DNA from 2 places in the Actinomadura kijaniata genome. Region 1 is predicted to be linked to the other one. Evidence: riboswitches for the same ligand, from Rfam matches in the RefSeq annotation. Region 1 holds a riboswitch; the other holds the start of a gene.
The links. A riboswitch is a leader RNA that binds a small molecule or an ion and turns the genes downstream of it on or off. The one in region 1 is predicted to bind cobalamin.

Region 1 (7,532 bases):
GTGAACGAGCCGTGGAGCCCTGCCTCGAACGCTCCACCCGCATGGTCCTATGACGTGCGACGTCTTCCGCAGGTTCGCAAGGAGGCTCTCGGGACGCCGAGGATGACCGGCAGGCGTCGGCCGCGATCGCCCCCCGCCCACGGTCCGCGTCGCGTCGGACGGCCGTTGCGGGAAACTCCTGAGAAAAAATCTTCGCTGGGGTGTCGATTTCCCGGATGGCCGCTCGTCGTCATCATGTGCGGCACCCCGCCGCACCCGAAGACAGGAGACGGACCATGAAGTACATGCTGCTCATCCAGACCCCGCCCACCTCCGACCCGACCGCCATCGACTCCCAGTGCACCGTCGAGGACTGGATGGCCTACGACAAGTCGGTCCGGGACTCCGGGATCCTGGTCGACTCGCACTCGCTGGCGGACCTGACCACCGCCACCACCGTCCGCGTGGACGCCGCCGGGGAACGCCACATCACCACCGACGGCCCGTTCGCCGAGACCCGCGAGTACCTGGGCGGGTACTACGTCATCGACGTCCCCGACCTGGACGCCGCGCTCGACTGGGCGGCCCGCTGCCCCGGCGCGCGCGACGGCTCGGTCGTGGTCCGCCCGGTCAGCGACGAGTACTGAGGAAGGTCCGGCGATGGGGGAGCGCGCGGCCGCTCGGGCCTCGGTCGAGGCGATGTTCCGCGAGGAGTACGGGCGGCTGCTCGCCTCCCTCGTCCACCGGTTCGGGGATCTGGACCTGGCCGAGGAGGTCGCCTCGGAGGCGGTCGAGGCGGCGCTGGTGCACTGGCCGGTCGACGGGGTCCCCGACCGGCCCGGCGCGTGGCTGCTGACCACCGCGCGGCGTAAGGCGGTGGACCGGCTGCGCCGGGACCGCGCCTACGCCGCGCGCCTGGCGGTCATGCAGGTGGAGGCGGACCGCGCCGCGCCCGCCCCGCCGCCCGAGATCGGCGACGACCTGCCCGACGAGCGGCTGCGGCTGTTCTTCACCTGCGCCCACCCGGCGCTGCCCGCCGAGGACCGCGCCGCGCTGACGCTGCGGTGCCTGGCCGGGCTGACGACGCCGGAGGTCGCGCGGGCGTTCCTGGTCCCCACCGCGACGATGGCGCAGCGGATCGTGCGGGCCAAGAAGAAGATCCGGCAGGCGCGCATCCCGTTCCGCGTCCCCGGCGCCGACGAGCTGCCCGAACGGCTGCCCGGCGTGCTCGGCGTCCTGTACTCGGTCTTCACCGAGGGCTACGCCGCCAGCTCGGGCCCGGACCTGCAACGCCCCGACGTGGCGGAGGAGGCGATCCGGCTGGCGCGCATCCTGCACCGCCTGCTGCCCGCCGAACGCGAGGTCACCGGGCTGCTGGCGCTGATGCTGCTGGTCCACGCGCGCCGCGACGCCCGCACCGCCCCCGACGGGTCCCCGGTGCTGCTGGACGAGCAGGACCGGTCCCGCTGGGACCGCCCGATGGTGGAGGAGGGGCTGGGGCTGGTGCCGGTCGCGTTGACCGGCGGGCCGCCCGGCCCCTACGGGGTGCAGGCCGCCATCGCCGCCCTGCACGACGAGGCCGCCGACGCCGCGTCCACCGACTGGCCGCAGATCGTCGCGCTCTACGATGTGCTGCTGGCCCTCACCGCCTCCCCGGTCGTGGCGCTGAACCGGGCCGTCGCGGTGGCGATGCGCGACGGCCCGCGGGCGGGCCTGGCGCTGCTGGACGAGCTGGCCGACGAGCCGCGCCTGCGCGGCCACCACCCCTATCCCATGGCGCGGGCGGACCTGCTGCACCGGCTGGGCCGCCGCGCCGAGGCCGCCGACGCCTACCGGCAGGCCCTCGACCTGGCCGGGACCGACGCCGAACGGAAACTCCTGCGACGCCGCCTGACACAGGTCACCGACCACCACCGAACGGCCCGTCCGCCGGACGGGCCCGCAAGATCGTAGACTGCCCGCGCGGAAGGTTCGCCCGTGTCCACGGACACGGGCGTCGCAAGAGGGAACCCGGTGCGAATCCGGGACTGCCCCGCAGCGGTGAACGGGAACGACCGCCGTCACACGCACTGGATCCGAAGGGTCCGGGAAGCGACGGCCAGTAGGGCGCTTCGACGAGAAGCGGTGCCCGTGAGTCCGAAGACCTGCCTCCGCCCGCGCGCCGCCCGGCGCGCGGTGGTCCGCGGCCTCGCGGGAGGGCCCGGGACGAGCCGCGCCGTTCACCGGCCGTGCGCCGCCTTCCCCCTTTCGCGCGTCCGCACGATGGCACGGCGAGGGAAGCTGCCATGCACACCACGATCCTCGGATACCCCCGCATCGGGGCGGACCGGGAGCTGAAGTCCGCCACCGAGGACTACTGGGCGGGACGCGCCGACGCCACCGCCCTGGCCGGGGTCGGCGCGCGACTCCGCGCGGACGTCTGGCGGGAGCTGCGCGACGCCGGTCTGGAGGCGATCCCCTCCAACACGTTCTCCTTCTACGACCAGGTCCTCGACACCAGCGTGATGGTCGACGCCGTCCCCGACCGCTACCGGCACCTGACCGGCCTGGGCCGGTACTTCGCGATGGCACGCGGCACCCGCGACGTCCCGGCACTGGAGATGGCCAAGTGGTTCGACACCAACTATTACTAGTCAGTGCACCCAGGCAACTTTTCTGGCGCAGCCACCAGTAACGCAGAGTGATAACCCGCCGGAACGCCCACCGAAGGGTTTCAAGTTGACCTTCAGGCGGGTAACCCTGGGACCGGAGCCGCATCCAGCGACTTCGAGGATGGCGAGTGAAAGGCAGAGTGACGGCTGCTCTGCCGCCCGGAGGTCCGTACGACCTCACACACCAAAGCGAACAGTCGAACCACGTTGAGCCGGGGCTAGGGCGACCGGCATGGGTAGGTGCCAGGCGGGAGAACCCGCTAACAACCTGGAGAAGCTCTCCACGAATCTGATCGGATAACACTCGCCGGGAGTGAAGGGCCCAGGCGATAGCCTGCGCGGATTCCTGATCTTCGGTTCTCGTCGTTCGCGCGTGCTCTCTTCCGTTCAGAGGAGAGGGGTACCGGGTTGACGCCGAGCCCGGAAGCAGCCGAGTGGGGCAAGCGCCAGGCCAGCCAGTCACCGACGTGGAGCGACGCCAAGTGGCAGCGCGTCGCGAGGATCTTCCAAGCAGCCCTTGCAGACGCCCAGGACGACCAGGCCGCCGACGAGCAGCCTGCCGAGACGCGGCGGGATGCCGCATGACCGCCGTTCCAGGGCTACCGCCCGAACTCACCGCCGCCGTGGAGCGCGCGGCCATGCCGGACTTCGCCCGCTGGCACGAGATGATCAAAGCCGCCGGAGGCTGCGAGCAGCCGATCCGGCTACGCGGTGAGCGCCTCACCGTGGACGGTGAGACCGGCGAGCTGATCGAGTCCTACAGCACCGACGACGAGCCGACCGGCTACCTGCTCACCGCATGCGGGAACCGCCGCGCCTCCCGTTGCGCCGCGTGCGCCGAGGTCTACCGCGACGACACCTATCACCTGATCATCTCCGGTCTCACCGGAGGCAAGGGAGTACCCGAACAGGTCAGCAGGCATCCCCGCGTGTTCCTGACCCTGACCGCGCCATCGTTCGGAGTAGTGCACGCCCGCCGGGAGAAGGCCGGACAGGCGCAGCCGTGCCGTCCACGCCGAGACCGCCCGCTGTGCCCCCACGGCCGCCCCGAGGGATGCGGCCTGCGCCATGCCGCCGACGATCCGATGCTCGGGCAGCCGATCTGTGGGGACTGCTACGACTACCCGCGCGCGGTGCTGTGGAACGCCCACGCGCCGGAGCTGTGGCGGCGGCTCACGCTGGCCGTGCCCCGGAAGATCACCGCCGAGTTGGGGATCACGCACAAGGCGTTCCGCCAGCAGGCCCGTATCTCCTACGCCCGCGTGATCGAGTACCAGCGCCGAGGACTGATCCATTTCCACGCCGTCGTGCGTCTCGACGGCCCCAACGGTCCCGACGAGGCCCCGCCCGCGTGGGCGACCTCCGACCTGCTGGAGCGGGCCCTACGCACCGCAGTCGCCGAGGTGTCGGTACCGGTCCCGCACCCGGACGGGCAGAGCCTGCCCTACTCGGCGCAGTGGGGGAGGCAGGTGGACGTGCAGGCGATCCAGGTCGCCGCCGAGTTGGACGGCATAGCCGACAAGCACGTCGCCCGCTACATCGCCAAGTACGCCACCAAGGGAGCCGAGGACTCCGGCACGGTAGACCGGCCGATCCGCTACCCCAACCAGATCAGGACCCTGGAGGTGTCCGAGCACGCCCGCCGGATGATCTGGACCTGCTTCGCGCTGGCCGATCTACCCGAGTACAAACCGCTCCGGCTACGCAAATGGGTCCACATGCTCGGCTAGGGCGGACACTTCTCCACCAAGTCCCGCCGCTACTCGGTCACCCTCACCCAACTCCGCCAGGCCCGCGCCGACTACGCCACCCACCAGAACGAGGGACAACCCCAGTCCGACCCCGACAGGACAACCGTCACGACCGGCCGATGGACCTACGTCGGCTCAGGACTGCTGAACGGCGAACACTTCTGGGCAGAGCAGACCCGCGACCGCATCCAGAAGGCCCGACGCATCCGCTATCAGGTCACCGAGCGTGACCAGGAGCAGGAGGCCAGCTAGCCCGGACCACCCGACGTCGAGAAGTTTCATTACAGGGTCAAGGGCGGTCCGCTGACGCGGCCCGCCAGGCGGCCGCCCGCCCCGGCGCGCCGGGCGTGCGGCCTGTTCCGTCCGGTCCCGCCCCGCCGCGTCGGCCGACCGCCCAGGCCTGGACAGCAACCGATGAAGAACGAGCGAGAGCGCTCATCTGAAGGCAGCCGCTTCGACCTAGGGCCTGTTTCGAAGTCTGATGTGTGGCGGTGTGTCGTGACCGCCAACGCAAGAGGTCTCCGGTAGCAAGTTCAACGACCAAGAAGAACCAGCACCACCGGAGACCTCGTGCCCACCCTAGCGGTGACGAGGCGGTTTGACCTGACCGAGGCGCAGTGGGCCATCCTGGAACCGCTGCTGCCCACCCCCAACCACCCCCAAAGGCCCAGGTCGCCCGCCGCAGTGGACCAAACGCCAGCTCATCGACGGCATCGGCTGGCGAGTGCGAGTCGGGGCGCCCTGGCGGGACGTGCCCGCCTGCTACGGCTCCTGGCAGGCGATCTATTCGCTGTTTCGCCGCTGGCAGCGGGCCGGGATCTGGGCCCAGATCCTCACCAGCCTGCAGGCCCGTGCCGATGCCGACGGGCTGATCGACTGGCGGGTCGGGGTGGACTCCACCATCGCCCGCGCCCACCAGCACGCCGCCGGCGCCCGCACCAGCCCGGTGAGGCAGCCACCGGGCGGGACCGGTGCGCCCGAGCCGGCCGATCACGGGCTGGGACGCTCACGCGGCGGACTCACCACCAAGATCCACCTGGCCTGCGAGCAGGGCCAACGGGTGCTGGCGCTGCTGGTGACAGCCGGACAACGCGGTGATTCACCCCAGTTCCAGGCCGTGCTGGAGGCGATCGCGGTGCCGCGGCTCGGACCCGGGCGCACCCGCACCCGACCGGTGCGGGTGCGCGCCGACAAGGCCTACTCCTCGGCCGCCAACCGCGCCTACCTGCGCCGTCGCGGCATCCGCGCGACCATCCCGCAACCGGCCGACCAGATCGGCCACCGCCAGCGGCGCGGCAGCGCCGGCGGGCGGCCACCGGCGTTCTGCGCCACCGACTACAAGGCCCGGCACGCGGTGGAGTGCGGCATCAACCGCCTCAAACGCCACCGCGCCGTGGCCACCCGGTATGACAAACTCGCCGTCCGCTACCAAGCCGTCCTGCACATCGCCTGCATCAACGACTGGCTCCTGACCTGCCTTTGAAACACGCCCTAGTTGCGTGGGGTGGGCCAGGCTGACGACGCACACCGCGCCCTCAGCAGTGGTGACCAGCATCAGCTTGACCTCCCAGAAGAAGGCGTGGTGGTCGCCGTCCTTAGCTTGTCATTTAACGTCTGACCTCCGCGTTCATAGATCCATGGTTGCTGTGGGTAGTCGGCTCAGGCTTGGCGTCGGGGTTTGGTTCCCTTTTGTTCTTGGTCGTTCAACCCATCTACCAGGGGCTTCGCTGCGCTCAGCACCAGACCGATGCCCTGGGACCAACCTGTGATCGCAACCCAGTCCTATCAGGATGAAAAACACTCAGTGAGCCTGGCGTAGTCCCGGGCCGGTCCCTCCGACGGCTCGCGGCACCGACCCCAGCGACTTGATGAAGGTGCCGCATGACGTAGAGCTTCGTCGCAACACCGGCTACATTCGGCTCAAGGACGGGTGAACGGTGGGACGGATGCTGACTGAATCACTGGTGGCGTTGGCCGCCGCAGGGTCGACAGCGCTGGTCGGGGCCATGGCCACCGACGCCTGGCATGTCGCTCGGAGCGGAGTGCTCCGCCTTTTCGGTACGGGCACCTCGAAGGCCCCTGAAGAACAGCCCGGGCTGGTGGCCCGGTTGGACGCCGATGCCGCTTTGGTCGCCGGGGCCCAGGACGCCGAGTCGGCCCGCCAGAGTCTGCTGCCTGCCTGGCGGCTGCGGCTGGAGGAGTTCCTGCGGGAGCATCCCGAAGCCGCCGAGGACGTGCGCGCGTTCACGGAGCGGACGATTGCCGTGCTGCCTCGTCCCGAGCAGCACCGGGTCCAACACGTCGTCGCCAGCGATCATGCCCGGGTGTTCGCCGCACAGTTCGGGAACGTGATCATCCATCGGGAGTCCGACGAACCGTCGTGAACACCCAGCACGTCACGGCTACCGGCGGGTTCGCGTACGGGGTCATCGGGGCCGACATCCACGTGTTTGGTGACGGCTCTCCACTGTATGTGTTGGAGAACTGGCGTCCGCCTCCCGAGACGGACGCGGAGTGGCTCCGCGAACAGCCCAGCCGGATGCTGAACGCCCGGTTCGCGGTCGTTGAGTTCACCGGTCGCGGCCAAGAGTTGGCGGAGGTGCGGAGCTGGTGCACTAGCGGCCCGCTGCGCGCGGCCCGCTGGCTGCACGCCCCCGGAGGCCAGGGCAAGAGCCGGTTGGCCGACGAGCTCGCACGGCAGGTTAGCGCGCTGGGCTGGAAGGTGGCCATCGCCACCGAGGGCCGGGGCAGCGTCCTGCCGCCGCCCGGCAGCCAGGACCTGCGGACGGCGGGATCCGCCGGGCTGCTGCTTTTGATCGACTACGCCGACCGGTGGCCGTTCACCACGCTGACCTGGCTGTTCAGCAACGCGCTGCTGCATCAGCCGGACATGCCGACACGGGTGCTGCTACTGGGCCGTAGCGTCGATCCCTGGCCCGCGCTGAGAGCCTCTCTGGCCAATCAGCAGGTGTCGGCCTCGACCCAGGCGCTCGCGCCGCTGGACGACTCCAATGATGGGCAACGTGCGCAGATGTTCCGGGCGGCATGCGATGGCTTCGCCGACCGCTACGGCATCACGCCCCCCGACCAGCGGGTCGATCTGGACGATCCCGGGTTCGGGCTGACGCTGACCGTGCACATGGCCGCGCTG
Region 2 (7,532 bases), on a different contig from region 1:
TCCACCACCTGCGGGCCCGACGCGCCCAGCCCGAGGATCACCCGGCCGCCCGACAGCGCGTCCAGGGTCAGCGCGTGCATCGCCGTCGCCGCCGGGGTCCGCGCCGACATCTGCACCACCGCCGTCCCCAGCCGGATCCGGGACGTGCGGGCGGCGTACCAGGTGAGCGGGGTGAACGCGTCCGACCCGTACGCCTCGGCGGTGAACACCGCGTCGTAGCCGAGCCGTTCGGCGGCCAGCACCGTCTCGGTCTGGTCCTCGGGGTGGCGCTGCCAGTAGCCGACGTTGATGCCGAGCCTCAGTTCCGCCGTCATGGATCACCCTCCGGTAGTCGACGAGGGCGATAGTAGAACGTGTTCTAGTTCGGCGGAAGGGGCGGGCCCCCGGACGGGCCGCGGCGGGCATGCCGCCACGACCCGTCGTGAGGGTGCGTTCGGGTGGGGTGGATCAGTGCGCGCGGGCGGTCGCCAGGAACGCGCGCCAGTCGGCGGGGGACAGGATCAGGGCCGGACCGCCGCGGTCCTTGGAGTCGCGCACGGCGTGCCGGTCGCCCGTGAGGGAGGCCACCTCGACGCACTGGTCGCCGCTACCGCTGTGCGACGACGTGCGCCAGATGGCCGTGGTGAGTTGGCGCTGGAGGTCGTTCACTGGCTGCTCCCTGCTGCCTCGCGGATGTACCGCGCGGACTCCTCGGGGGACAGGGCCACCGCCTCGATCCGCTCGAAGCGGTCTCTGTGTTTGGCTATTGCCTCCGCGCTTTCGAGATAAACGTCACCCATGGTGCCCTCTACGTAGGCGATATCGGGGTCGGCGCGGTCCGGGAACGAAAGGATCGTGAAACGCCCGTCCAGGCCGGCGTGTTCGTTCGCCTCGAAGGGGACCACCTGCACCGTGACGTTCGGTCGCTCCGCCGCCTCGGCCAGTGACGCCAGCTGGCTCGACAGCACCCGGCGTCCGCCGATGGGGCGCAGCAGCACCGACTCGTCGATGACCAGGTGGAGCTCGGGGGCGTTCGCGCGGCCCAGCACCCGCTGCCGGATCTTGCGGGCCGCCAGCCGCCGCTCGATGTCCTCCGGGCGCGGCAGCAGCCGCCCCGCCGTGATCACGGCGCGCGCGTAGTCGTCGGTCTGCAACAGGCCGTGGATGAGCTGCGGGTCCCAGTTGCGGATCTGCGACGCCCCGTCCTCCAGCGCCGCGTAGCTGCCGGAGAACACGTCGGCGTAGGCGGTCCACCAGCCGCGCTGCCCCGCCTCGCGGGTCAGGGTCAGCAGCGCGTCGCGCTCGGGGCTGGGCACGCCGTACAGGTCGAGCAGCCCGGCGACGTCCTCGACCTTGGGCCGGGTCTGCCCGGTCTCCACCCGGGAGACGGTGGCCCGCGACCATTCGAGCCGGTCGGCCACCTCCTGCAGGGTCAGTCCGCGGTCCTCGCGCAGGTTCCGCAACTCGCGGGCGAGCCGCCGACCGCGCACGGTTGGCCGGTAGGTCATGGCGCCGCCTGGTCTGGACTGAGGAGTGTCAAGATCGGGAGCTTGCGAGCGATCCTGTAAGCGACGAGGGAAGACCCGGCGTCCGAGCGCCGGGACCCGCCGTGCCGGAGGTGCGGCAATGGACAGGTCATGGCGGGCAGTGTCCACGCTCCGCGGCCGACCGGCAACGGAAACGACGAAAACGGTCGGCCGGACACGGCCAACGGGGGTCGTCACCGGTCACGGGGGTGCGGAACGCTCCCGACCGTCACACCGCGCCAGAACAATATGCCGGAGGTGGTTGCGGGGATGAGAATCCCACGAGACGCTGAATCGTGACGACTCGGGGACCGAAAGTGACGAAGCGGTCCGGGGCGGCGCGGGCGCGCCGGACGCGCGGCCGCCTCGCGCCGCCGGTCACGCGCCGTGTCGCAGGGGCAGGCGAGGGCACGCAACGCGGGAGGAACCCGTGAGGATCTCGGCGGACAGCAGCACCGGAACGGACCCGGCCGGAGACCCGGCCGGAGACGACGACACCTGGGACGAGGCCTGGAACGGGGGGAGCTGGGACGGCGACGTCCGGGACGACCACGTCCGCGACGACGACGGCCGGCGGCCGGACCCGGGGGGAGGGCGGCCCGGACGGGTCTGGGCGCTGCCCAGCGGCCCGGCCTGCGCCTCCCACGCCCGCCGGGTGCTCGGGGAGGCCCTCACCGGGCTCGGCGTCCCGCGCGACACCGTCGCCGACGCCCAGCTCATGGTCAGCGAGCTGGCCACCAACGCCTACCAGCACGCCGGGGACCACGGCCCGCACGAGCTGTGGCTCTACCTGGGCGACCCGCCCGCCGTCCCGGACCTGCCGTGGACGCCGCCGGGCGCCCGCCCGACGGCGGAGATCCGCTGCGCGGTGTTCGACGGCCACGCCGACGCCCGGCTGCCCGGCTACTCGTGGACGTCCGGCGACTGCGGACGCGGCCTGAGCATCGTCCGGGAGCTGGCGGAGGGCCGCTGGGGGGTGCTGCGGACGCTGTCGCGGCTGGGCCCGCCGGTGCGGGGCAAGGCGGTGTGGTTCGCGATCCGGGTGACCGAGCGGATCTCGTTCGGCGACGAGGAGCCGCGCTCGGTCTAGGCCGTGTTCCCTAGCCACCGCCGGGTCCGGCCACCGCCGGGTCCGGCCGTTCCCCCAGCGCGGGCGCGATGTCGGTGAGCATCGTCAGCAGCGAACGCGTCAGCAGCGTGTGCACCTGCGGGCGGGTCAGGGTCCTCTCCTGGAGCCACTGCCGGGTCGCCGCCTCCGCCAGGCCCGAGTAGGCGCAGCCCACCGCCCGCAGCGTCGCGTCCGGGTCGGGATGGCCCAGCACCGACAGCAGGTGCCCGACCGTCAGGTCGCGGAACCGGTTGACGATCCGCAGCAGCTCGGGGTCGCGGCCGAAGCCCTCGGCGTCGATCGCCGCGAACCAGGTGGTCGCGTTGGTCTCGGCGGTGTCCAGGTAGCGCGCCACGCACAGGTCGGCGGCCTCCGGCAGCGGCAGGCCCACGTCCGGCGGCGGGGCCTGCACGGCGGCGTCGGCGGCCAGCTCCCGCACGACCTCCAGGAACAGCTCGCGCTTGGTCCCGAAGTAGTAGTGCAGCAGGCCGCGGCGCACCCCGGCCTCCTCGGCGATCGCGGTGGTGGAGACCTCCGCGTAGGGCAGCTCGGTGAACAGCCGCCGCGCCACCCGCAGGATCTGGTCGCGGCGCTCGTCGGGGGACAACCGTCGGTAGCGGGGCACCCGCCCAGCCTATGCCGCGACTTGGGCCGATTCCGGCGGTATGCCATCCTGGGCGGCGACGGACACGGAGGAACTCCGGTGCGAATCCGGGGCTGTCCCGCAACTGTGACCGGGGAGTTCCGCCTCAGCGCGGGCCACGGCGGCGACGCTGGAAGGCCGAGGGGGAACGGCGATCCGGGAGCCAGGAGACTCCGGCCGTCGGACGCGACCGCTGTGGACATCCGATGGGCGTGGACACCCGACGGAAGGAACGTGACGCATGCCCCCTGCCGGGCAGGACAACGCCGTGGAGCCGGACTCGGCTCGCACCGGGGACGACGGACCCGACACCCCCGAGCTCCCCGGGACCACCCCCGCCGCGACGGGCGGCCCCGAGCCGAACGCCGCGCGCACGCCCCGCTACCCGTTCTCGGCCGTGGTCGGCATGGAGGACCTGAAGCTCGCGCTGATCGTGAACGCCGTGTCGCCCGCCGTCGGCGGCGTGCTGGTGCGCGGCGAGAAGGGCACCGCCAAGTCGACGATCGTGCGGGCGCTGGCCGACCTGCTGCCGGGCGTGCGGGTGGTGGCGGGCTGCCGGTTCTCGTGCGACCCGCGCGACCCCGACCCGGCCTGCCCCGACGGCCCGCACGCCGGCGGCGAGGACGCCGTCGAGCGGCCCGCGCGGCTGGTCGAGCTGCCGGTCGGCGCGTCGGAGGACCGGCTGACCGGGTCGCTGGACATCGAACGGGCGCTCACCGAGGGCGTCAAGGCGTTCGAGCCGGGCCTGCTGGCCGCCGCGCACCGGGGCGTGCTGTACGTCGACGAGGTCAACCTGCTGCACGACCACCTGGTGGACCTGCTGCTCGACGCCGCCGCCATGGGCGAGTCGCACGTGGAGCGCGAGGGCGTGTCGGTGCGGCACGCGGCGCGGTTCCTGCTGGTCGGCACGATGAACCCGGAGGAGGGCGAGCTGCGGCCGCAGCTGCTGGACCGGTTCGGGCTGACCGTGGAGGTCGCCGCGACCCGCGACCCGGCCGAGCGCGCCGAGGTGGTGCGGCGGCGGCTGCGGTTCGAGGAGGACCCGCGCGGGTTCGCCGCCCGCTGGGCCGTCGCCGAGGCCGAGCTGGCCGCCCGTATCCAGGCCGCGCAGGCCCGGCTGGCGGAGGTCGAGCTGACCGACGCGGCGCTGCGGCAGATCACGGCGGTGTGCGCGGAGTTCGAGGTGGACGGGTTGCGCGCCGACCTGGTGACCGCGCGCGCCGCCATGGCGCTGGCCGCCTGGAACCGGCGGACCGGCGTCACCGACGACGACGTGCGGACGGCGGCGCGGCTGGCGCTGCCGCACCGGCGGCGGCGCGACCCGTTCGACGCGCCGGGCCTGGACGCCGACCGGCTCGACGAGATCCTGGAGCGCCACCGCGAGGAGGAGCCCCCGCCGCCCGCCGAGCCCGAGTGGCCCGAGGACGACCCCGACGACCCGGGGCCGGACGGCGGTGGCGGCGGCGCCCCGCCCGGCGACGCGCCGGACGGGGCCGTCCCCCCGTCACCGAACGGGCAGACCGCACAGCCCGAGCAGCCGGAGCGGCCCGAGAGCGGCGCGTCCCCGGCCGGGGAGCAGGAGGCCGTTCCCGCCGACGACGCCTACAAGCCGCGCCTGTTCACCGTTCCGGGCCTGGGGCAGGGCGCGCCGGGGCGGCGGTCCAAGGCGCGCAGCCCGCACGGGCGGGTGTCGGGCTCGCGGCCCGGCGACGGCGGCGTCCACCTGAGCGCCACGCTCCGGGCGGCGGCCCCGCACCAGCGGTCGCGGGGCCGGACCGGCCCGGGGCTGCTGATCGCGCCGGGGGACCTGCGCGAGCCGGTGCGCGACGGCCGCGAGGGCAACCTGGTGCTGTTCGTGGTGGACGCCAGCGGGTCGATGGCCGCGCGCCGGCGGATGCGGGCCGTCAAGGGGGCCGTGCTGAGCCTGCTGCGCGACGCCTACCAGCGGCGCGACAAGGTCGGGCTGGTCACGTTCCGGGGCCGCGACGCGGAGCTGGCGCTGCCGCCGACCTCCTCGGTGGAGGCCGGGGCGCGGCGGCTGGAGCGGCTGCCGACCGGCGGCCGCACCCCGCTGGCGGCCGGGCTGCTGCGGGCCGCCGAGGTGCTGCGCGTCGAACGGCTGCGGGACCCGGCGCGGCGTCCGCTGCTGGTGCTGGTGACCGACGGCCGCGCCACGCACGGACCGGACCCGGCCGCGGTGCTGCCGCTGCTGTCGGGGGTGGCCGCCGTCGTGGTGGACTGCGAGGGCGGGCCGGTGCGGCTCGGGCTGGCCGCCGCGCTGGGGGCCCGCCTGGGCGGCGAGGTCGTGAGGTTGGACGAGCTGGCCGCCGACGGGCTGGCCGGAGTGGTGCGCGAGGCGCGGAAGCCCGTGAAGAGGAGTGCGTGATGCCGCAGGGCAAGCCGGAGTACGTTCCCGACGACGGGCTGACCACCCGGCAGCGCCGCAACCGGCCGCTGGTGATCGTGCACACCGGGCCGGGCAAGGGCAAGTCGACCGCCGCGTTCGGGCTGGCGCTGCGCGCCTGGAACCAGGGCTGGCCGATCGGGGTGTTCCAGTTCGTCAAGTCCGCCAAGTGGCGGATCGGCGAGGAGACCGCGCTGCGGGTGCTGGGCGACAGCGCCGAGGGCGGCACCGTGACCTGGAACAAGATGGGCGAGGGCTGGTCGTGGATCCAGCGGCCGGGCAGCGAGGCCGACCACGCCGCCGACGCCCGTGAGGGCTGGGAGCAGATCAAGCGGGACCTGGCCGCCGAGACCTACCGGCTGTACGTGCTGGACGAGTTCACCTATCCGATGAAGTGGGGTTGGGTGGACGTGGAGGACGTCATCGCCGTGCTGCGGGACCGGCCCGGCAACCAGCACGTGGTGATCACCGGCCGGGACGCCGACCCGCGGCTGGTGGGGTTCGCCGACCTGGTGACGGAGATGGGCAAGGTCAAGCACCCGATGGACCAGGGGCAGAAGGGGCAGAAGGGCATCGAGTGGTAGCCGTTCCGCGGATCGTGATCGCCGCTCCCGCGTCCGGGAGCGGCAAGACGACCGTGGCCACCGGGCTGATGGCGGCGCTCACGGCGCGCGGGACGGCCGTCTCGCCGCACAAGGTCGGCCCCGACTACATCGACCCCGGCTACCACGCGCTGGCGACCGGCCGTCCGGGCCGCAACCTCGACCCGTGGCTGACCTCGGAGGAGCTGGTCGTCCCGCTGCTGCGGCACGGCGCGGTCGGGGCGGACATCGCGGTCGTCGAGGGCGTGATGGGCCTGTTCGACGGCGCGACCGGGCACGGCGAGGGCGGCCGGTCCGGCGGGGACTTCGCCTCGACCGCGCATGTCGCGGCGCTGCTGGAGGCGCCGGTCGTGCTGGTGGTGGACGCGTCGGCGGCGGCCGGGCGGTCGGTGGCGGCGCTGGTCCACGGGTTCCGGTCCTACGGGAACGTCCGGCTGGCCGGGGTGATCCTCAACCGGCTCGGCTCGGCCGGGCACGAGGCGATGTGCCGGGAGGCCGTGGAAGCGCTGGGCCTGCCGGTGCTGGGCGCGCTGCGCCGCCGGCCGGAGATCGCCAAGCCGTCGCGGCACCTGGGCCTGGTCCCGGCCGCCGAACGGCACGCCGACGCGGTGGAGACCGTGCGGCGTCTCGGCGAGCTGGTGGCGGAGTCCTGCGACCTGGACGCGCTGGTGGCGCTGGCCCGCGGCGCCCCGCCGCTGGACGCGCCCGCCTGGGAGCCCGCGACCGGCGACCCGGTGCCGGGACGGCCGGTCGTCGCGGTGGCCGGGGGAGCGGCGTTCACCTTCGGGTACGCCGAGAACGAGGAGCTGCTGCGCGCCGCCGGGGCCGAGGTCGTGCGGTTCGACCCGCTGCGGGACGAGGCGCTGCCGGAGGGCGCGCGGGCGCTGGTGATCGGCGGCGGGTTCCCCGAGGTGTACGCGGCGGACCTGGGGGCCAACGAGCCGCTGCGCAAGGCCGTGGCCGCGTTCGACGGCGCGGTCTACGCCGAGTGCGCCGGGCTGCTGTACCTGGCCCGCGAACTCGACGGCACCCCCATGTGCGGCGTGCTGGACGAGGTCACGGCCACGATGACGCCGCGCCTCACGCTCGGGTACCGCGCGGCCGTCGCCGTCGCCGACTCGGTGGTGGCGCGCGCCGGGGAACGCGTGCGCGGGCACGAGTTCCACCGCACCGCCACCGACCCCCCGCACGGCGCGACGCCCGCGTGGCAGTGGTCGGCGGAGGGACCGGCGGGGTTCGTCCGGGGGCGGTGCGTGGCGTCGTACCTGCA

Region 2: another riboswitch for cobalamin. It lies ahead of HNR61_RS12825 (putative cobaltochelatase); the one in region 1 lies ahead of HNR61_RS37950 (uroporphyrinogen decarboxylase/cobalamine-independent methonine synthase family protein).

The regions. Positions count from the first base shown of each region.
Region 1 is NZ_JACJIA010000014.1:34,981-42,512, forward strand. Features, by position in the region: gene HNR61_RS37940 (YciI family protein) at 276-626, shown strand; gene HNR61_RS37945 (RNA polymerase sigma factor) at 640-1,932, shown strand; cobalamin riboswitch at 1,929-2,145, shown strand; gene HNR61_RS37950 (uroporphyrinogen decarboxylase/cobalamine-independent methonine synthase family protein) at 2,265-2,612, shown strand; partial or broken gene HNR61_RS37955 (replication initiator) at 3,269-4,633, shown strand; one part of gene HNR61_RS37960 (IS5 family transposase) at 4,967-5,074, shown strand; one part of gene HNR61_RS37960 (IS5 family transposase) at 5,076-5,864, shown strand; partial or broken gene HNR61_RS50725 (IS982 family transposase) at 5,856-5,975, opposite strand; gene HNR61_RS37965 (hypothetical protein) at 6,319-6,765, shown strand; gene HNR61_RS37970 (tetratricopeptide repeat protein) at 6,762-7,532, shown strand, end outside.
Region 2 is NZ_JACJIA010000003.1:162,446-169,977, reverse strand. Features, by position in the region: gene HNR61_RS12850 (LLM class F420-dependent oxidoreductase) at 1-314, opposite strand, end outside; gene HNR61_RS12845 (DUF397 domain-containing protein) at 448-648, opposite strand; gene HNR61_RS12840 (helix-turn-helix domain-containing protein) at 645-1,487, opposite strand; gene HNR61_RS12835 (ATP-binding protein) at 1,936-2,595, shown strand; gene HNR61_RS12830 (TetR/AcrR family transcriptional regulator) at 2,606-3,238, opposite strand; cobalamin riboswitch at 3,258-3,452, shown strand; gene HNR61_RS12825 (putative cobaltochelatase) at 3,498-5,642, shown strand; gene cobO (cob(I)yrinic acid a,c-diamide adenosyltransferase) at 5,642-6,244, shown strand; gene HNR61_RS12815 (cobyrinic acid a,c-diamide synthase CobB) at 6,256-7,532, shown strand, end outside.